3 regions of the Desulfosporosinus acidiphilus SJ4 genome follow, and region 1 is predicted to be linked to each of the others. Evidence: riboswitches for the same ligand, from Rfam matches in the RefSeq annotation. Region 1 holds a riboswitch; each other region holds the start of a gene.
What was found. Region 1 has a riboswitch for cyclic di-GMP ahead of DESACI_RS22320 (methyl-accepting chemotaxis protein). Riboswitches for the same ligand answer to the same signal wherever they lie in the genome.
Positions count from the first base shown of each region.

Region 2: linked by a shared signal. The riboswitch ahead of DESACI_RS06105 (chemotaxis protein CheW) and the one ahead of DESACI_RS22320 (methyl-accepting chemotaxis protein) in region 1 are both predicted to bind cyclic di-GMP.
Region 3: linked by a shared signal. The riboswitch ahead of DESACI_RS23275 (Ig-like domain-containing protein) and the one ahead of DESACI_RS22320 (methyl-accepting chemotaxis protein) in region 1 are both predicted to bind cyclic di-GMP.

Region 1 is NC_018068.1:4,885,070-4,892,084, reverse strand. It holds gene dnaB (replicative DNA helicase) at 1-151, shown strand, start outside; gene DESACI_RS22340 (NAD(P)/FAD-dependent oxidoreductase) at 506-1,921, shown strand; gene purB (adenylosuccinate lyase) at 2,074-3,369, shown strand; gene DESACI_RS22330 (adenylosuccinate synthase) at 3,426-4,709, shown strand; tRNA gene DESACI_RS22325 (tRNA-Lys) at 4,785-4,860, shown strand; cyclic di-GMP riboswitch class I at 5,023-5,103, shown strand; gene DESACI_RS22320 (methyl-accepting chemotaxis protein) at 5,187-6,956, shown strand.
Region 2 is NC_018068.1:1,351,690-1,358,704, forward strand. It holds gene DESACI_RS06095 (hypothetical protein) at 1-372, opposite strand, end outside; gene DESACI_RS22980 (TetR/AcrR family transcriptional regulator) at 970-1,752, opposite strand; cyclic di-GMP riboswitch class I at 1,920-2,001, shown strand; gene DESACI_RS06105 (chemotaxis protein CheW) at 2,091-2,537, shown strand; gene DESACI_RS06110 (methyl-accepting chemotaxis protein) at 2,550-3,692, shown strand; gene istA (IS21 family transposase) at 4,084-4,989, shown strand; gene DESACI_RS25730 (Mu transposase domain-containing protein) at 4,961-5,209, shown strand; gene DESACI_RS23485 (aspartyl-phosphate phosphatase Spo0E family protein) at 5,376-5,534, shown strand; gene DESACI_RS23490 (aspartyl-phosphate phosphatase Spo0E family protein) at 5,744-5,908, shown strand; gene DESACI_RS24755 (hypothetical protein) at 5,962-6,102, shown strand; gene DESACI_RS06120 (CDGSH iron-sulfur domain-containing protein) at 6,326-6,565, opposite strand; gene DESACI_RS25385 (hypothetical protein) at 6,920-7,015, shown strand, end outside.
Region 3 is NC_018068.1:4,497,513-4,504,527, forward strand. It holds gene DESACI_RS23275 (Ig-like domain-containing protein) at 1-1,536, opposite strand, end outside; cyclic di-GMP riboswitch class I at 1,639-1,723, opposite strand; gene DESACI_RS25605 (hypothetical protein) at 1,903-2,031, opposite strand; tRNA gene DESACI_RS20710 (tRNA-Leu) at 2,528-2,610, opposite strand; gene DESACI_RS20715 (hypothetical protein) at 2,690-2,986, opposite strand; gene DESACI_RS20720 (DUF5667 domain-containing protein) at 3,260-4,264, opposite strand; gene DESACI_RS20725 (TVP38/TMEM64 family protein) at 4,379-5,023, opposite strand; gene DESACI_RS20730 (YhgE/Pip domain-containing protein) at 5,252-7,015, opposite strand, start outside.

The DNA.
Region 1 (7,015 bases):
CGAATATTATAATCAGGAATCAGAAAAAAAGGGTATTGCAGAGTTAATCATAGCTAAGCATCGTAATGGTCCTGTGGGGACCGTAGAATTGGGTTTCTTGAAAGAATTTACTAAATTCGTAAATCTTGATCGTCAACACCAAGTGCAATAATAAGTTCCTTCTGTTCACTTTTCCGGACAGAAGGTTTTTTTGTACTATTGACGCCCCAGGCAATAAGTTTATTCTTGAGGGTGAAGCTGCCTTCCTTTGAGGTCTTTAGTATTCGGGGCAGTTTTCTCAGGGTCGGTTTTATACGTTCTTTACCAATCGCAGTGTGTATTGGCTGCAGAGTAAGGCTTAAGCATATGGATATTTATGTAATTATCTATCGAATATTATTCATGTATTCTTAATGAATGTTCGGTAATTGCATTGACAATAGCAGGGATGATTGTTAAGATGAGAGTGTTTGCGATGAAAAGTTCCTTCTCGGCGCGAATATAAATCTCTCTCGGAGGGGATACCTTGAAACATGAAGTTGATATCTTAATTATCGGAGCAGGGCCAGCCGGTATATTTACAGCGTTAGAGCTGTCTAAGCACAATAAAAACCTGAAAATTCTGATTGTAGACAGCGGGCGTACCATAGAAAAAAGAAAGTGTCCTGCTAGAACTACCGGAGTTTGTGCTGGGTGCAATCCTTGTTCCATCACCAGGGGCTGGTCTGGGGCAGGAGCTTTCAGTGACGGAAAATTATCCTTAAGTCCCGCCGTGGGCGGTCGTCTGACGGAATACATGAGGGAAGATCAAGCACAATCACTGATTGACTATGCGGACTCTATATACCGTCAATTTGGAGCTCAGGAAAGGGTCTATGGTCTGGATACTCGCCGGGTCGAGGAAATCCAATATGATGCATCCCGGCATAATATTCAATTAATTCATTGCCCCGTACGGCATTTAGGAACTGAGTTGGCCTATGAGGTTTTGAAAGGCATGTATCATCATTTAATGACCGAGACAAATACTGAATTCTGGGAACTTGCTGAAGTCAAAGATATTCTGGCAGATCCCTCAGGTGTCCAAGGGGCGGTCATTCAACGCCGTGATAAATCTGAGCTTGATGAAGTATCAGCACGCTATGTTGTTGCTGCACCCGGACGAGGGGGGGCTAACTGGCTTACTGCTCAAACTGTCCGTTTAGGAGTAGTCACTGAAAATAACGAGATCGATATCGGAGTTCGCGTAGAAGTTCCGAACTCGGTTATGGATCATTTGACAAAAGAGTTATATGAAGCAAAGCTCGTTTATTATTCAGATACGTTTGACCTTAAAACCAGGAGTTTCTGTGTCAATCCCGGAGGAGTTGTTTCTGAAGAACATTATGACGGCGGAATCGCAGTTGTGAATGGTCATAGTTATGCCGACGCTGCTAAAAAGACGAAAAACACGAATTTTGCTTTGTTGGTTTCCACTCATTTTACGGAACCCTTTAATCAACCCATTGAGTACGGACGATACATCGCTAGATTAGCTAATATGCTGACCGGCGGAGGAGTTATGGTTCAACGGTTAGGCGATCTTATTCAAGGGAGAAGAACAACAGACAGTCGTCTTCGCAAGTCGACAACGATCCCGACACTTTTATCAGCGGTGCCAGGGGATCTCAGTTATGTTCTGCCTGCAAGGTATTTGACGTCTTTAACTGAAACTCTCAGGGCATTCGATAAGATTGCTCCGGGGATGTATTCGAAAAATACGTTGCTTTATGGAGTTGAGGTAAAATTCTATTCTTCAAAGGTTAAAGTTAAGAACAATTTTGAAACAGCTATTCCTAATCTTTATACTATTGGAGACGGGGCTGGGATTACACGCGGATTGATGCAGGCCTCTGCAACAGGGATTGTCGTGGGGAGAGACATTGTATCTAAAGAATCATAAATAAGACGTTATTTTGACTACAGATGGGGTTAACTCATCTGTAGTTTCACTGAGTAATCTGTATTGATATGATAAGCGTTGACTAATTTTAAAGCTTTTAAGCAATATTTAGCGGTCATTATAGAGAAGATATCAAAAGGGGGCGAATGTTGTTGCTGGAACGATACACACACCCCGAAATGGGAAAGCTATGGAAAGACGGCTATGAATACGAGCGTTGGTTAGAGGTTGAACTTGCAGTTGCCGAAGTAATGACAAAGCGGGGAGAAATTCCTCTTGAAGCTATGGAGGCAATCAGACGTTCAGCGAAAGTTAATCCGAAACGAATTCTAGAAATCGAAGCCATCGTCAGGCATGATCTGATCGCCTTTTTGCAGGCGGTTGTCGAGGAGATCGGAGAAGCGGGCAAATACTTGCATTTAGGTTTAACCTCGTCTGACGTAAAAGATACGGCCTTAAGCCTTGTTCTGAGAGATTCCGGACTGTTGCTGAAGAAAGATCTTCGTGATTTAAGGGAAGCTTTAGCCAAAAGATCTTTAGAAAGCAAATATACCGTCATGGTGGGACGGACACATGGTATTCACGCAGAACCCTTGACTTTTGGCCTAAAATTAGCTTTATGGATCGCCGAACTGGATCGTCAGGAGGAACGTCTGGATCAGGCAATTTTATCAGTAAGTGCAGGAAAAATATCTGGTGCGGTTGGAACCTATGCTAATGTATCTCCAGAGGTGGAAGAAGCTGTATGTAAGTACTTAGGGTTGACAAGAGCTTTAGTGAGTAATCAGATTTTACAGCGAGACCGGCATGCTCATTTTATGACCACTCTCGCTTTAATTGCCGGTTCCTTAGAAAAGATTGCTACGGAAATTCGCAATTTGCAGCGCACAGATATCCTTGAAGTGGAGGAACCCTTTGCTGAAGGGCAAAAAGGCTCTTCGGCAATGCCGCATAAGCGGAATCCCATTGTTTGTGAACAGGTAAGCGGGATGGCAAGACTTATAAGAGGTAATGCTTTAGCGGCCATGGAAAATATGGCACTTTGGCATGAAAGAGATATGACTCACAGTTCCGTTGAACGGGTTATTTTGCCGGACAGCTGTCTGCTCCTTGATCATATGCTTAGGCAGATGACTCGAATTATTTCGGGACTGAAGATTCGCGGAGAGCAAATGAAACGAAATTTACAAAAGACTTATGGTCTAACGTCATCTCAGCGAGTTCTCCTGGCGTTGGTAGAACAAGGGTGTATGCGGGAAGAAGCATACGCCTGGGTTCAACAGGATGCTTTTCAAGCCTGGGATCAGGGAAAAGATTTCATCGAGGTTGTTTCTGAAGATAAAAGGATTGCCAATTATTTGAGCAAAAACAAACTTCAGGGACTCTTTGACTTGAGTTATCATCTCCAACATGTCGATGATATTTTTAAACGTATGGGTTTAGAGTAAAATAATTATGATCTGGGATAATATGTTATTTGATTGAAAGACGGGAGGAATTATTTATGGCTGGTGTTGTATTAATTGGTTCGCAATGGGGAGACGAAGGAAAAGGAAAGATTACGGATTTCTTAGCTGAAAAGGCAAATATGGTTGTTCGCTATCAGGGAGGTAATAATGCCGGGCATACCGTTGTAACCAATGGCGAAGAGTTCAAACTACACTTAATTCCCTCAGGGATACTTTATGAAGATAAGACATGTGTTATTGGCAATGGTGTAGTTATTGATCCCAAGGTTTTGTTGGAAGAATTAAATTATTTAGAAGAACGGGGTATCAAAACCGGTAAACTTCTAATCAGCAGCAATGCTCACGTGATTATGCCTTATCACCTGGTCCTGGACGGTCTCGAAGAAGAGGGCCGGGGAAATAATAAAATCGGAACGACAAAACGCGGTATCGGCCCGGCTTACATGGATAAGGCCTCGCGGGTTGGTATCCGGGTTATCGATCTCCTCGATAATGAAGAATTTGCTGAGAAACTGCACCGTAATTTAGAAGAAAAAAATAACCTTTTAGTTAAAGTTTACGGCAAAGAACCCATGAAATTTGAAGATATCTACCAAACTTACTTAGGTTATGCTGAAAAAATCCGTCCCATGGTTACTGACAGCTCTTTAGCCATTGACGATTGCCTGCGAACCGGGGAAAAAGTACTATTTGAAGGTGCTCAGGGTACCTTGTTAGACATAGATCATGGAACCTATCCCTACGTTACCTCCTCTAATCCTATCGCCGGGGGAGCATGTATCGGGGCAGGCGTTGGGCCGACACGCATTGATCGAGTCGTTGGTGTCATTAAAGCTTATACAACTCGCGTGGGAGAAGGACCTTTTCCTACGGAACTTTTAGATGAGATAGGAGAAGAAATGCGGGCAAATGGCCATGAATTTGGCACCACAACAGGCCGCCCTCGCCGCTGTGGCTGGTTCGATGCGTTGATTGCACGCTATGCGGCACGTGTCAGCGGAATTTCAGATTTTGCTGTTACAAAACTCGATGTCCTTACGGGACTTAAGACCTTAAAGATTTGTGTTGGCTATCGGGTTAATAACGAAGTAATTTATGAGTTTCCCCAAAGCCAAAAGATATTTGAGAACTGTCAGCCGGTTTATGAGGAGCTGCCTGGTTGGCAGGAGGATTTAACCAAAGTTCGACGCTTTGAAGAATTGCCAGAGGCTGCTCAAAATTATATTAAGCGGATCGAAAAGCTGACGGGTGTTAATGCAACCTTAATAGCCGTAGGGCCCGGGCGGGAACAAACTATTGTGCGTGGTACAATCTTCTAAATATGTAATAAAGAAAAGAATCTTGACACATTTAGAACTTTCCTGTAACATTTTATACGAAACATAGGTCTTTTTGAGCCATTAGCTCAGTCGGTAGAGCACCTGACTTTTAATCAGGGTGTCCCGCGTTCGAGTCGCGGATGGCTCACCATTGTTTCTGTCGTAACTCATAAGAGTTTTTGAGTGAGAATACAGGGATATTTGATAGATGGTCATCAGTCTGGTCTTCCAAGTTCAGACAATCTTTGTGATGCTTTGGATGACTTCACCATATAGGTATTGCATTGATTTAAATTCATATGAAGCAAAGGACACTTGAAAAGAGCAAACCTAGCGTGAGCTAGGGACGCAAAGCTACGGGTCTCCAAATAAGGATGATGGCCGAGTTACTAAAGAGGACTTAGTCGCCATTCCTATCGAATGGCGATTTTGTTTTTTATTGAATCAATCTATGAACTTAAAGGAAGGATGTTGAGGTTGACAAAAATCAAATATCGTATTCTCCTACTCTTGTTAGTTACTACATTAATTATGGGGCTCATCCTTGGCGGCTATAATATTTATAGCGTCATTACGACGGAACAAAGCAATATAGCTCAATATCGTACGACTTTGTACGAACAATTTGACAGGCAGATTAAGCTGGAGGTGCAAACGGCCTATAGCCTGGTTCAGGAAGAGTATAATAAGCAACAAAAAGGAGAATTAACACCGGAACAAGCCAAAACTACGGCAGCCGATTTAGTTAGGCAACTTCGGTTTGACAATGGTAATTATTTCTGGATCGATACGACTGAAGGAATAAATGTAGTTCTTCTCGGAAGAGTCGAGTCCGAGGGCAAATCCCGTCTTAACGCACAGGACACTCAGGGTAAATATTTTATCAAAGAAATGATTGCCAATGGGTCAAAACCGGATGGCGGGTATACTGATTATACTTTTGCCAAGCCGAATCAAACGCAGCCTCTCCCGAAGCGAGGCTACACCCTGTTATTTAAACCTTATAACTGGGTAATTGGGACAGGCAACTGGGTTGATGATATGGACAAGCTTGTGGCAGTTAAGCAACAAGAGGTCGTTAAAGCAGGGCAAGTAAGTGTCATTTCGACCATTGTTTCAATGATTTTAGCTTTCGGAGTCGCCTTAGTATTGGGCACAGTTCTGAGCAATAAGATTTCAAAACAGATAAACGACGTGGCAGAGACAGCCGAAGAAATTGCAAAAGGAAACCTTAATATTAAAAAGTTTGATACCAGCGCAAAAGACGAATTGGGAAAGCTTGGCAGAGCTTTTAACACTATGGTAGATAACTTGAACCAACTGGTAAAACAAGTATCTTCCTCTGCTGCCCAAGTGGCAGCATCATCGCAGCAACTTAGCGCCGGCGCAGAACAATCCGCACAAGCTTCCAGTCAAGTTGCAGCAGCCATTATGGAAGTCTCGCAAGGAGCTGAAAAGCAGCTGAATGCGATGAATGAATCGTCAGCTATTGTTGAACAGATGTCAGCCGGAATTCAGCAAATGGTTGAAAATGCTAAGGTGGTTGTAAGATCTTCGGAGAAAACAGCCCTTTCAGCTTCAGAAGGAAGTGCTGCAATTGACAAGACAATTCAACAAATGGCGACGATTGACCAGACCGTAACCGGTTCGGCAGAAGTCGTTATGACCTTAGGTGAGCGTTCCAAGGAAATCGGACAAATTGTTGATACGATTTCGGGGATAGCTGCGCAAACAAATTTGCTTGCCTTAAATGCTGCAATTGAGGCAGCTCGAGCCGGTGAGCAAGGTAAAGGATTTGCTGTTGTCGCTGACGAAGTGCGTAAATTAGCCGAACAATCCCAGGAAGCTTCGCAACAAATTGCTGCATTAATTCATGAAATCCAACAAGATACGCAAAAGGCTGTTTTGTCAATCAACGAAGGAACTCATCAGGTAAAATTGGGTACTGAGGTCGCTGAAACAGCTGGTCAAGCATTCAAAGAAATTTCGACTTTAATTGAGGATGTAACAACTCAAGTTGGAGAAATTTCAGGGGAGATTCAACAAATGGCCTTGGGCAATGAACGGATTGTTGCCTCAGTCTCCGAAGTCTTTGATACGAGTCGCATTATTACCGATCAAACTCAGACTGTTTCTGCGGCTACAGAGGAACAAACTGCTTCTGTTCAGGAAATTGCTTCTTCCAGTAAGTTCCTGTCTACTATGGCAGAAGAACTGCAAGCTGCGCTGAAGAAATTTAATGTCTAATCAATAAAGGTGAGGTCTGTGATCAAAGTACTTGGGCCTGACAAGAAATATCACTAGAA
Region 2 (7,015 bases), 1.4 Mb from region 1:
ATATGCGACGTTCAAAGGCATTTTCCGAAATAGAGGAAGATTAAGTAATGTTCCAAATGTGTTAAGTAATAACCAAATTACTAAACTATAACCTAATCCTTTGATATATAAATAATTACTGGATGTAAACTTTATCAGGTAAGCAAATATTACCCCAAGGATCATACATACTGCTACATGGCTAATTATTGAAAGGATTAGACCAAAGAATCCTTCATTGGAATAAACTTGATACGTAAGTATAATTGTCGCGTAATCGTTAAAAGTTCTATCGGTCCATCCTAATGATTTATAGATAATCCCCACAATGTCACAGGTAACGCTTGCCACAAGCCCCGCGATACCTCCTGCAATAAATCTGTCTTTTGGCATTTAGAAATATCACCTCCTTTTAACACGATCGATTAATATAATGTGCATCGATCTATATTTTTATATGCAAATCCTAATGTAGCTAATGTGAGAATTCAAAAAAGCCGCTTAATAGAATTTAATGATTATTTACCATATTTTGGGATACTATTTTATTGAAAGTCTTTACCATGATCTCTAAATTACAATTAATATTAGTTGTTTTTTAATATACAGAAGCTTGAATGCATAACATGTGGTTCATTTTCTATGTGCCTTAAAACTTATAATTTTGAAAAATCCATTCTTGGAGAGGATAGTAATGAAGGAAAACAAAAGCATAAGGGGCTAGGCCCAAAATGTTGGTCGAACCTGACTTTGATAAAATCGTTTGCCGAACAAGAGAATGACTTGGCCATAATCTCGGGGTAGAAATACATATGGACGCACCTGAGTGAATAATCTTACTTCGTGATGCCGATAAATGCGAAATTATGTTGGAAAATGAATATTTCTAATAGTTGGACAAATTAATACAAAAGTAAGGTAAAAAATTACAATTTGTGTCCTTGTTTTCTATTGGAACTAATAGACTGGTTGCATTTGGTAATCTATATTTTAACTACTCATTAGAAAGGTATAGTACATCTTAAATAATTGTTCTTCAATAGACATGAGGTCAATAGAAGGTCCTTGGCTTAAACCATTGAACATTGTTACATAGACTTTGGCGGCTTTTATTGAGTTAAGATTATTATTGAATAACCCCTTGCTCATTCCGGCCTCTATGAGGTCAACAATTTTATTGATTCTGAAGTCAATAAAGTTGTTATAAGCTTTTTCAATTCGTTTATTATTCAGAGCAAAACTTCTAGCTAGACTAGTTAATATAGAAGTAGGGCTATTTGAATACCTGCAATTGTATCTGATGTATTCTCTCAGAATATGTATTGGGTTGTTGCTGTATTTTTCGATAATCTCCTTTGTAAACGCCATTCTCTTTTCTAATTCATATAAAATGCAGTTTTCAAGAAGATCTTCTTTACTTTCGAAATAGGCATATATGCTGGTTCTTTTGATACCAACAGATGTAGCTATCGTTTCCATATCGGTATTTATATATCCATTTTGAGAGAAGAGAACTAATGCCTTTAGAATTAGTTCGTTTCTGATATTGGACGGAAATTCATAACGATTGGTGATTTCCTTAAGTTCGTTGATTAAATCTTCTTTAGAGGTAAATGATTCATAAAATGTTCTCCTGCTGATTTCACATTTACTTACGATTCTTGAAATGGTTAAGAATTTGATTCCTTCAGTATCAATTATGTCTTTCGCAATCTTTAAAATTCTTTCGTGTATTTCGGCACTAATATGAAACACTTCTTTCTTATTCGTCATATTTATCTTTTTATTGACAATATACTATTTTGGTACTAGAATCAACTCAAAGTCAACTTAGTACCGTAAGTGTAAAGTATACTCTGTTCTATATCAAGTGATAATGAGCTAGTTAGAATTTAAAATAATGGTATTTCAACCCAATAATTGCTTAATGCCATCTAATAAAATGACAAAGGCAAACTTTGTGTAAACCAGGAGGCAAAGCCACGGGTCTTCTATTGAATTGAAGATAGCTGAGTTACCTGTAATATAGTTTATGTGATGTTTTTGCTGTCAAGCTTTTTTGGTTTGGCGACTTTTATATTAAGGAATAGAGTTATAAGGAGGTGATAAAGATGGGCTCTGTACAATTGGTTGTATTTAAACTTGGTGAAGAAGAATATGGCATTGAAATAGGTCACACACAAGAAATTATCCGTATTCCTAAGCAGATCACTATAATTCCTGATATGCCTTCCTACGTAGAAGGTGTATTCGATTTAAGAGGTAAAGTGGTCCCAATCATCGATTTGAAAATGAGGTTTGGGTTTACACATACAGAAAGAAGTACCGATAGCCGTCTTCTCGTCCTTGATTTAGAGAATTCATTGATAGGAATTATTGTCGATGATGTCTCAGAAGTTATAAAAATAGAGGATGAAACCATTGAAAAACTTAGTTCTGAGTTATTGAGTCTTGGCGGTAATCGTATTCAAGGAATAGCTCGTATTGATGACCGATTAATCCTTTTATTGGATGGCCTAAAATTTAAAACAGAGGTACTAACAAATAGCAACGAATAGGGGTAAAAAATTATGATAGCGTTAGCAGGTATTGAGTCGTGTAAGACTTTAGCTGAATTTTTGGTTAATTTAATACCCGGTGGGGTTGTGTTTGGCTTGGTAGAGAAGGACACCTTTGTATGGGTAAAAGCATCTGATTCGTTCGCAATGGACATCTTTACAGTTGGAAACAAGCTCAATGACGATACAACTACAATGCAAGCGATACATGAAAAAAAGGTATTAACGCAAAATATTCCTCGAACAGTCTACGGAAAACGAGTATCCATTGTATCAATTCCAGTAATTGATGACAATGGCGATACTGTAGGGGCTTTTTCAATTGCTTTCCCTAAACTCCATCCCGTTGCAGCAGCTTTCAACGATTTTGCTCCAATCTTAGCAGAAATGTTCCATGAAGGAGCATTTTTATATATGTCAGATCTAACAAAGTTTGCCTATACTCAACCTTCCCGGAAATTTGATATGCCGACAATTACAGTTGGAAAGGATTTAAGCGAAGCAGATGTAGCTTATCGAGTTATTAAGTCAAAACAACCAATAATCGAAGACGTTGATGCTTCAAGGGTTGGTGTTCCGCTTAATGTAGCCAATTATCCATTGGTTGAGGATGGGGATATTGTAGCCACAATAGGGATTGTTACACCAAAGAAAACAGCTGGAACATTACGTGAAATGTCTGAGAACCTCGAAAACAGTTTAACTGGTATTGCTGCTGCTATAGAAGAACTATCGGCGTCGGCTATGGAAATTCATTCAAATGAGGAAGATCTTAACTCGGATATTAAAGAGATTATTAATGTGTCAGAAAAAATAAATGAAGTATCCGACTTTATAAAAGAAATTGCGGATGAAACAAAGATGTTGGGTTTAAATGCTGCTATTGAAGCAGCAAGAGCAGGTGATGCAGGTCGGGGTTTCGGAGTAGTGGCAGAAGAAATAAGGAAGCTTTCGGCACAATCAAAAAGTACGGTTCCAAAGATTAAGCAACTAACAGATACAATCAAACAGAAAGTCGAAGAGGCTAGCGAGAAAAGCAATAGGTCATTAGATGCTAGCCAAGGACAAGCGGCTGCCTCGGAAGAGATTACAGCGAGTATCGAAGAAATAACGTCTATGTCAGGAGAACTAAATACCATAGCTAAAACTCTATAGTATTATTTGTGTCGATATTATCTTCAATAGGAAATAATCGGTATGGAAATCATTTGTGAATTATCTAAATAACATTTATTGTAACTTATAAATAAGCAAATGAAAAGAAACCTAAATGAAAACTATTTTATACTTAAAACATTCCAGTCAAGAATGAAAAGTTCCCTCCCGAACCTCGGGGGGGGCTTTTTTGAATAATCCAAGCCCGATATGAGTTTTTCCTTTCAGTAGTATTAAAATAGAGTGGCACGGTTAAAAGCCACCCACAGCAAGGGCGGTGAGTATTCTTGCGGCATCCGGCCACTGTTCTTGTAACATCCAGCCAATAAACCGGCACCTCGATATTGAACTCCTGTACAATGTGTTTTAGCACGTTTACGGGAGGAAGAAAATGAGGTGTGAAGGACCAGTGAAAGTTCTAGAAATCTTAAGACTAATAGAAGATGGCTATTCTCAAAGAGAAATCGCTCAAAGTGTTAAATGTGATAAATCCACGGTTGGAGAAATTCAGAAACGCTGCCGAAATTGTAAACTTCGATACGATGTGGCTGAAAAAATGACCAATGATGAAATCAAGCTCTTACTCTATCCAGACAGTTATGGCCATTCCCTTAAAGAGGATCCAGATTGGCGCAGTATCCATGAACGATTGCAAGCGAATAAACGTCTGAATTTGCAATATCTCTGGGAAGATTACAAAGCGGAAAATACCAATGGATTAAGCTATAGTCGCTTTTGTCAACGTTATCTTAGCTGGAAGAATGAATCTGGTAAAAACGTAATCATGGCGCAGAATCGCGAACCAGGCAAAGAATTGTTTGTAGATTGGATGGGCGACACCTTGAATTGTGTTGTTGACAGCGCCACCAGAGAAACCCATACAGCCCATTTCTTTGTAGCAACCCTTGGAGACAGTTCCTATCCATACGTTGAAGCCTTCCCTGATGAAAAATTAGATAAATGGCTTCTAGCGCATGTCAATACACTCAGATATCTAGGCGGCATTCCACGAGTTATTGTGCCGGATAATTGCAAAACAGCCACGACAAAACCCAGTTACTATGATCCGGCCATTAATCGGTCTTACTGGGAATTTGCTAAACACTACGAAGTGGCAATATTGCCAGCAAGGGTTCGTGAGCCTCAAGATAAGGCTCCGGTAGAAAGTAGCGTAGGCTGGTTGGAAATCTGGCTTTTAGAGTGGCTACGTGGAAAACGTTTCTTTGGATTTGAGGCTTTAAATATAAATACAAAATCGTATAAAGGAATTGGTCAAACGGCCTTTTCAAAAACGTAAGGGCAACCGTCAAAGTGTTTTTGAGGCATTAGATAAACCAGCTTTACGATCATTACCTTACACTCAATTTGAGTATGCAGATTACATCGTGCGCAGAACGCCAGCAAACTACCATGTCGAATACGATGGATTCCATTATTCGGTGCCCCATGGCTTGTATAAACAGCTGGTGCCCCTTAGAGTCACAGCAACAACGATAGAAAATTCCAAACGACAATAGAGAACGTGTGGCATTCCATCAACGACGTCATACAGGATCACGATATGTTACTAATCTAGGTCACATGCCACCCCATCACCGTCACCAACACGAATCAACACCCGGAATATAATAGCAATCGTGTTGAGATAATGTCCAAAATATACCATTGGGAGTGAGACGATGAATGAGTGCTGTAGAAATACTGAATTCTATTGAGATTTTACGAGGAAAATTAAATATTTTGGGGTTAAATAAACCACTTGTCGACCCTGAAGTTATTCAACTTAGCCAGAGGCTCGATTTATTATTAAATGTATACTATAGCATGAGAGATGTCGCTTAAGTTGAGAATAGTTATATAAAAGCATGCTCTCACTTTCGGTGGGGTTTTTTACTGTTATTTGAATAATTATGAATAACTATCTCAGACTATAAATTGTAGGACTTGAAAAAATTACTATAATTACAAAGAAGGAATATTTATATATGTGGCGAATGCTCTAATAATTACAAAATGTATGTAACATTATGTATATTTTGGGGGTGAAGTGAATGAGTTTAGATGAACTATTATATTTGATTGAGGAGATGCGCGAAAAATTAAACAGAATAGCGGTCCAAAGATCTCTGATTGATCCGGAGGTAATTAAACTTAGTCAAATTATTGATTCTTTACTTAACTTGTATCACAATACCCAATCTCATCCCGTTTGGTAAACTATACTTTATAGCGCAAGAGCCGATTTAGAACATTAAAGGAGTGAGTCTCTATGGACGCACCAATGAGGATTATCCTGCTTCGTGACGGAGACAAATGTAGCATTAATGAGCAGCTATGGGATGCAAGAAATAAGTTTACTGTAATAGAATTAGAAAATGAGTATTATCAGTGGTTGGATGAATTAAAATAAAATGTAAACAGCGGCCTTAGTTTAAAAGCTAAGGTCGTTTTTTTTGAATTATTGCGGCAAAGAATCTACAATCTCCATGCCGCGCTCTATAATTTTTTGATCAGCAGTTTGTTTAATTGCCCCCTTCTCTTTCCGAGGAACTAGTCTGTAAAAATAATATATTTTGAAAGAGTTGAACAGCTCATCATACTCTTCGACAATAACTTAAAGCTTAGGATCATTGTCAAAGTGAGTTGTGAGTTCCATCGCAGTAGGGCGGATTTTTCGTTTGTTTGCAGGCACAGAGATACGCAGTTTCGTCCTTTTGAGCAGTAAACGCCAAGGGTTCAAAGGAAGTCCCTTGATGTGCTCCATTACAGAAAGGTTGATTTGAGCTTTTTCCACATGTGCACCAATAATACGTTTGTCCTGATTTAAGATCAACAGGGATCGGGCTTTTTTGAGCAACAATCGGTTTTTCCATGGTTAGTCTCCTTACTATTAATAGGTTTCTTAAGTGTTTATAGTTTATCCGAGATAGAGTGAATTATTATGCTAAACGTCAAGCTCGTATTTAGAAGTCATGGGGCTAAGGGAAGAAGGAGCAAATTGTTTGGGCATGTATAAATCACCGAATGAGTGGAAATGAAGCCTGTGATATGAAAGCGGTTAAGGAGAAGGCTTTGGTGAAGTCTGGATTTGATGAAAGAGAATATTCGGTTCTTGATGGTGTTTAAGTGACTTCGGCCGGCTTTAGTCTAATGAAAACTACATTGGTAATTGATATTTCTTCTCTTCCCATAAATTTAACTGAGATTCTATTTGGAGAACGAGGTGCATGTCATGGCGTTTATATAGCTCTGATTTTGAACGTCAAAAAGGTAATCAAAATAGAATGGCTATGGGGTTATCAAATATTGTCATCCTAGGAGGA
Region 3 (7,015 bases), 390 kb from region 1:
ACTTGTGAGATTCAAGGCAATGCTTGACGCTAAGTTGGGAACAGTTACTTGACAAGAGGCAACTTTATTGCCGTCTTGAGCCGCAACTGAAATTACTGTTGTTCCCGTCTTAACAGCAACAACCTTACCGTTCTGGTCAACCGTTGCCACCGAAGGATTACTTGATTTCCAGGTAACGGCTTGACTGGTCGCATTACTGGGAGTAATAGCGGCAACCAAAGTATCGTTGTTTCCAACATTGATGGTGTCTGTCGTCTTACTAAGGACTATTTTCGTAACGCCCGTTTGAACCGTTACTGCACACGTTGCGACAAATCCTCCGTCATCACTTTTTGCAGTAATATTAGCACTACCATCTGCAATGCCTTTTACATTACCGTTAGTATCTACAGCAGCCACAGAAGTGTTATCTGATGACCACGTAACTTTTTTGTCCGTTGTAGCACTCGGCCTAAACACAACGCTTAACGATTTTGTAAATCCTACATCGATGGTTGTGCTTGCAGGACTCAAGGCTATGTTTGTCGCAGAATTAGGGACAGTAACGTGACAAGAGGCAGATTTATTACCGTCTTGAGTTGTAACAGTAATTGTTGCCGTTCCACCATTAATCGCTAAAACCTTACCGTTCTGGTCAACCGTTGCCACCGAAGGATTACTTGATTTCCACGTAACGGCTTGATTGGTCGCATTACTGGGGGTAATGGTTGTAACTAAAGTATCGTTGCTTCCAACTGCAATTGTATCCATTGTTTTGCTGAGAGCTATGCCAATGACTGAACCTGATGATGAATATAGAGTTGCTGCTTGTGGAAATTTTGTTTTATCCCAAGTAAAACCATGTTGTGACAAAAATATGTCAGTAACATTGTAAAACAAATTATTTAGGACACCGTCATTTGTCGCATCAACTTGATACCAAAATCCATTAAGTTGAACCATATTCCAGGCATGAAAATCCTCCGGCTGATTACCATTGAGATAGCCCTTAATTATTATCGTTTTAATTCCTGCGTCATTCAGCATTTTTTCCATTAACATAGCATATCCTTGACATACAGCTCTCCCATATGTTAAAGCATCATATGCGCTATGATATTGAAGACTGTAATCATAAGATACGTGACTCGTTATGTAATCGTGAATCGCTTTTTCCTTTTCGTCAGGAGTCATGCCAGGAGTAATAATGCTTGATACTATGGATTGTGCTTGACTAGTAACAAAGTCCTCCTCAGCCTTTGTCGTAATGTAGCTTACCGTGAAGGTTAAAACAGTATCATATTTACTTATGACATTTGCGTTATATTGTATATCTGAGAAAGAAAGAGCAAGATAATCATCTTGAGTAGACGCTTTATTCATCGTAGACATTAGGTTCCCGTTTTCTAATGTTTGGACATCTCCCGTATACTTAATTTCAAAAGGAGTCTCTCTGTCTACCATATCCTGATAGATTAAGCTTTGAAGGTCAGTCAAATTTGCCGCTGTTTGCATTGTATCTGCCAATGTCACACCTGGAAATGCGAATATACTCAATAATACTATTAACCCAAGTAGTAATTTTCTCAATATATTCTCCTCACCTTCTCTTAATATAAATAGTCACTATTTAAACAATAGCGGCCAATTTCCTTACTGTTCGGTAGCTTGGCAATCATCAGCAATGACTGGAAGACCCATAGCTTTGCGTCCTTGGCCTTCGCCAAGTTTGCCTTTGCTGCTAGTCTAAAATCCTTATCTGCCTTATTGTAACATCTGCAAATTGAATATTCTGTCGAAATTTAGAGCATTAACAAGTTACAAAGAATAATCAATAGGGGAATAGCTAATTTCTGCAAATTAGGAGTTTCGATGGTTGATCTAACATAAATTAATCTTGAAATCAATGTTGCAGTTACCTGACTAATTAGCGAAATTAACCACACCATTAATTGTTGCTTTTTTGCGCCTCAGTGCTTTCTTCATGGCTAAGAAAATATTAGACATCTTCCCATCAAAAATCCTTATTAAGTTTTTGATTCGTATAGACACAAAAAATCCTCCTTTTAGCCCGTCTAAATCCAAACGGTTAAAAGAAGGATACTATTTTTTTAAATTAACGAAATCTCATTCAGTACTCCGCTGGATTACTAAAACCAACTTCGCTAGATTTGCCCATAAATCCCTTTCAAATTCTAATTTAAAATCCCACAAACCCTTGTGCCATAAGCCTTACTTTCGCAAAAATAATGCAAAGGCTATTAAATATGTCTTTAAGGCGTTTGTCAAAGTATATATCGACCTGAAACTCTACGAACGCGAGCTGATTGCCGTCGATGGTTCGAAATTCCGGGCGGTTTATGGGCGAAAGAAAATGTATAACAAAAAAAATCTTAACTAAGAAGCTCCAGCGAATTGATGAAAATATGACCAACTACCTGAACGAACTTGATCATGCCTTCTTTTTATGTATTTGGTCAAAAATGAGGCTTAAAAAGCCTCTAAAAAAAGTTAAACCCGCATGAAATGCGGGTTTACAGACAAATTATGGTGCGGGAGACAGGACTTGAACCTGCACGGTTGCCCGCTGGAACCTAAATCCAGTGCGTCTGCCAGTTCCGCCACTCCCGCATGTCATATAATCATATAACGAATGGTATCATATCATAAATCTCACGGGAAGGCAAGTACTAAGTATCCGCCCCTATGTTTACCCCATGCTCTGCAGCAGCCAAAAATACTCTAAAAGCAATATGATCAGATCAATTCCAATGAGAGCGAACAAATTCTTCAGCCAATCCTTTGGATATTCCCAATAGTAGAAGACGACATTGATTAGGACAAGGACTGCCGAGCTTATGCCCCAACGCCAATATAAACCCGGATCGTTGGAAAACAGATGAATAAACCAAATGATCGGCAAAAAAATGAAAACACTCATAAAGGTGATCATATTATATCCAATGGAACGACGCAGGTCATTCTGATTTGGTTTAGCTCTGCTCAAAGGTGTTCCTCCTTAAAGGTCTAAGTCTTGGACACCAGTATACCATGGTTTATCCAAGTCCGAGAACCATTCCGTAAAGAAAACTTAGCTGGCGCTCGAAGACACTGTCTTCGCACGAATTAATGCTTCTTGCAGTATACAACCGAAGGTTATACTTTCTAATAGTACGACAAATCTCCCGCACCCTCAGTGTGGTGTGGGAGATTTATGGACAATTGCTTGGGAACAATTTCTCAGAGCCAACCTAATTCAGGGAACTTTCTCTGTGGTTGATTAATCGTCCCGATGGTTTTCTTTTCCGTTCTTACCCTTTGCCTCATCGCGATGCTCTGAATTTGCCGAACCTTTTATCGTCATCATGGTTCCTCGGGTTACTGAAGCTTGCGGAGCAATCTGAACTTGTTGAGTCCCATGATTATCCTCATCCTGGTCTTGATCATCCCGAGGTAGCGTTTTCTTTTGTTTCAGGGATTTCTTAAAGTTTTCTAAAGCTGTATCGGCTTGCTTTTCTAAAGCCTTGGTATTGCTTGTAACCGCTGAAGTACTTGTAGTATTAGAATTCACGGCAGCAGGGTCAGCAGTTGTTTGAGACGTTGATGCAGCAGCAGGTGCAGTGGTAGTTGTATTAGATGCAGAAGATGCTTTTGAAACAGCCTTTTCCATAGAACTTACAATATTTAGAGCCAGCCTCTGGGCCGCTTGAGGAGGAAGCTTATCTAATAAACCGCTTAACACCTTAATATTGTTAGTATTCACGTTAGATAAGGCTATTGCCAGAGTTTTAGCTTCCTGAGAATTTGGATCTTTAACTTGATTAATAAAATTCTGGGCTTGTGTAATTTTATCCGTATATTGAGACAAAGAGGCTTCAGCGGCATCCGGCTTTCCTTGCTGCAGTAGTTTATTAGCTTCAGCCAATTTTGCCAAAGCATGGTGTTCTTCAATTGAAGCCTTATTGATTGGATTAAAAGTTAATAGGAGCTGAATTTTACCTATGAGATCTGTAAACCAGTTTTCAGGTGCAACGGTGTTGCCATTGCTGTCAACAACGGGCGGGATCGTGATGGAAGAAGATGTTGTAGAATCTGAAGTCGCAGGAGATACGGTTGTGGGTACAGTCGGATTCAAAGGAGGTGCGACCGTTGTAGTTCCTGTCGTTGCAGACGAAGAAGAAACGGTATCTGCAAGTGTTAGGCTTGAACCCACAGGAAGAGTTAATAATGCTAACGTCAAAGCGAAAACCATTTTCTTTTTCATATGCTGCTGTTTGTTAATCATGTTGTTATAATTCCCCTTTTCTTTGTCTTTAGTACGTACTATTATTACTTACGCAGCAAAGGAAAATTTTAAGGGGGCTCGATTAATTATTTTGTCGAAAAATGGGACACCTTCTTAAATTGCAGCTTTCCTCTTGTTTAGAAAATATCCCGTTCCCCAGAATAAAACTAGAGCGCATATACCTAATACAAGCCAAAGCCAAGTCGCTCGTGCAATACCTGTGAAAACAAGAGCAGTCCCTACGTAATAGGGAATCATAGAAACCGCAGCAGTCCAGAGATAGGTCCAGAGCTTCATTGAGGGCATAGCTCCCGCTATATAATTCACCGCAAAGGCTGGTATAGGAAGAAGCCGAGCCACCAATAAACCGAACGACCCTTTGCCTTCAACCCAGTTGTCGACCGTTTTGAACCGTTCCGGGGAAATAAGCTTTTTCAATAAGGTTTGGCCATAGAAGCGCACTAGAATAAAGATAACCAGAGAGCTTAACGTAGAACCAATCCAGGCAAAAAAAACCCCTTCATACACTCCGAAGATTTTCAAAAACATGACAACAAGTCCTTCAGAGGGAATCGGAGTCATACAAATTGCTGTCATCAATAAAATCGCGAAAGCAACTCCCCAGATGCCCCAAGCTTGAATAATATCAGAAATCTGATTCCGCCGGTCATAGTAAAAAAAAGCTGCAATTAAAATTATGAAAACCAGCGTAATAAGAGCGGTCAATCCGTATTTGCGAAGATTATGTTGGTCTCCCATTGATCACCAGTCCTTCCCTTTTATCCCCTCGCCATTAACTATCTGCCAGTCCCTCCATCTGCGCACCTTGTTATAGTAACCAATTTAGTATTGTCCTTAATCGAGTCATGTTATAACTTCTTAATCTTCTTGAAGATAGCTCTTAATTAGCAAATAGGTATTTAAAAGTTTCTAGGCAATTATATATGGAGGAGAGTACGAAACCAGGAGGAAGGTTTTCCTGAACAGCTATAGTCCGGTTTCTCTGAATTTTCGTTCCACAAATTCCGTCACTTTGTGGAACGGCTTCTTTAGAATTGCCAAACACAAGAAAACGACGCTAAAACCCAACAAAGCGGCGGCGTAATTTATCACGTTACCCCAGATCGGACCTCCAATGGCTTCACGAAATCCTCCAATAGCATAGGTAAATGGCCAGAGAGGCTCCAGGGTTCCAAAGATTCTGGGGTTTGTTTGAATTGGATAGATTCCACCGGAACCTGCGATTTGAAATACCATCATTACCACAACAATGGCCTTCCCGACGTTTCCAAAAATCGATACCAACGTGAAAATGATCGTGGTAAAGCAAATTCCGGAAAGTATAGCGAAGCCTATCATCAGCGGCATATTTGCGGGATTAACTCCTAGGATATACTTGTCACCTAGAGTAACAATTACGGCTTGAATGATGGAAACAACAATGAATAACATCATTTTGCCAAAATGTTTTTGGATTAATGTCAAAGACCGTTTACCTGCATCCTCAAAACGGGTATGTTCGACACTTAATAATGAAGAGGACAACAGACCTCCTACCCAAATCGCCAAAACCGTATAGAAAGGAGTTAAGCCTACTCCAAACGTCCCCATATTGTAAATATCGATTTCCTTCACGTCGATGGGTGAGGAGAGAAAATCTGCAACCTTGCCCGGATTCATTTTCATGAGATTAATGAGGGTATCGATGTTATTTTCATTTAAATCCTTTAGCTTTCCGCTTAAGAGATTCAATTCATTCCGAAGATTTGAGAGTTTATTGCTTAAATCATCAGCCTCTTGTACAGATAGTTCGCTGCTGGCGATTCCATAGTTAGCTAGGGCATTTAGTTGAGGCACAATCACTTTTGTGGACTCTAGTACCGCATCGATATTATCTAAACTGCTCGTTAAATTATCCTCTAGATTATTAAATACCTTTAAATCTGCCGAATAAAAGTCATTAGTTATGGTGACAAGATCATTAGCAATCTCTTGATTAAGGGCAGAAATTTGGTCAAGCGCTGAACTAACGGCCTCCTTTGAGGAACTGTTATCTAAAAGTCCCTTTAGAGCGGTTATTTTAGTCTCTTCATCATTCATGAGTCCCTTCAGCCCATTGAGCAGGTTTATAAGCTGTGCTAATGAACTGTTTGGATAACTCTGATTGATTGCCTCTAAGCTCTGAATATCCGCATCTGTTAAATTAATCGCCCTATTCAAGGGATCGGACAACTGGTTGATAATATTAATCAGGTCTCCGGTATTTGAGGCAGCATTTGTTTCCTTCAACGTTGAAAGTAAGAGCTGAGTTTGTTGATTAATTGCTTCAAGTTGAATCAAATCATTATTAAGATCCGCGGCTGTATTATTGATCGATTGCTTTGTAGATAAAACCAGAGATTTATTAGCTTCCGTGGCATTTTGCAAACTGCTGATCTGGTCATTAATTTTAGGAAGTGTATTTTGGACACTTTTCAAATAACCTTGTAATGATTCTGAATTAGAATTTGCCTTATCAATAAATCCTTGGATGGCTTCAACATTAGTACTAGCCTGGGTCACTGTGTCCTTTAGCTGAAGAATTTTGGCCTTGTTCGTCTGAAGGTTTTCGGCCACGGGATTCAACGCCTCTAAAACTTCTTTTGTCACGGTAGCCAAAAAGTTACGCTTTATATTATCGGCTAATTCCTGAGTCGCAGCGTTAGATATTTTGGAGGCAATGGCATTCAATTTTTCATTGACTCGATAAAT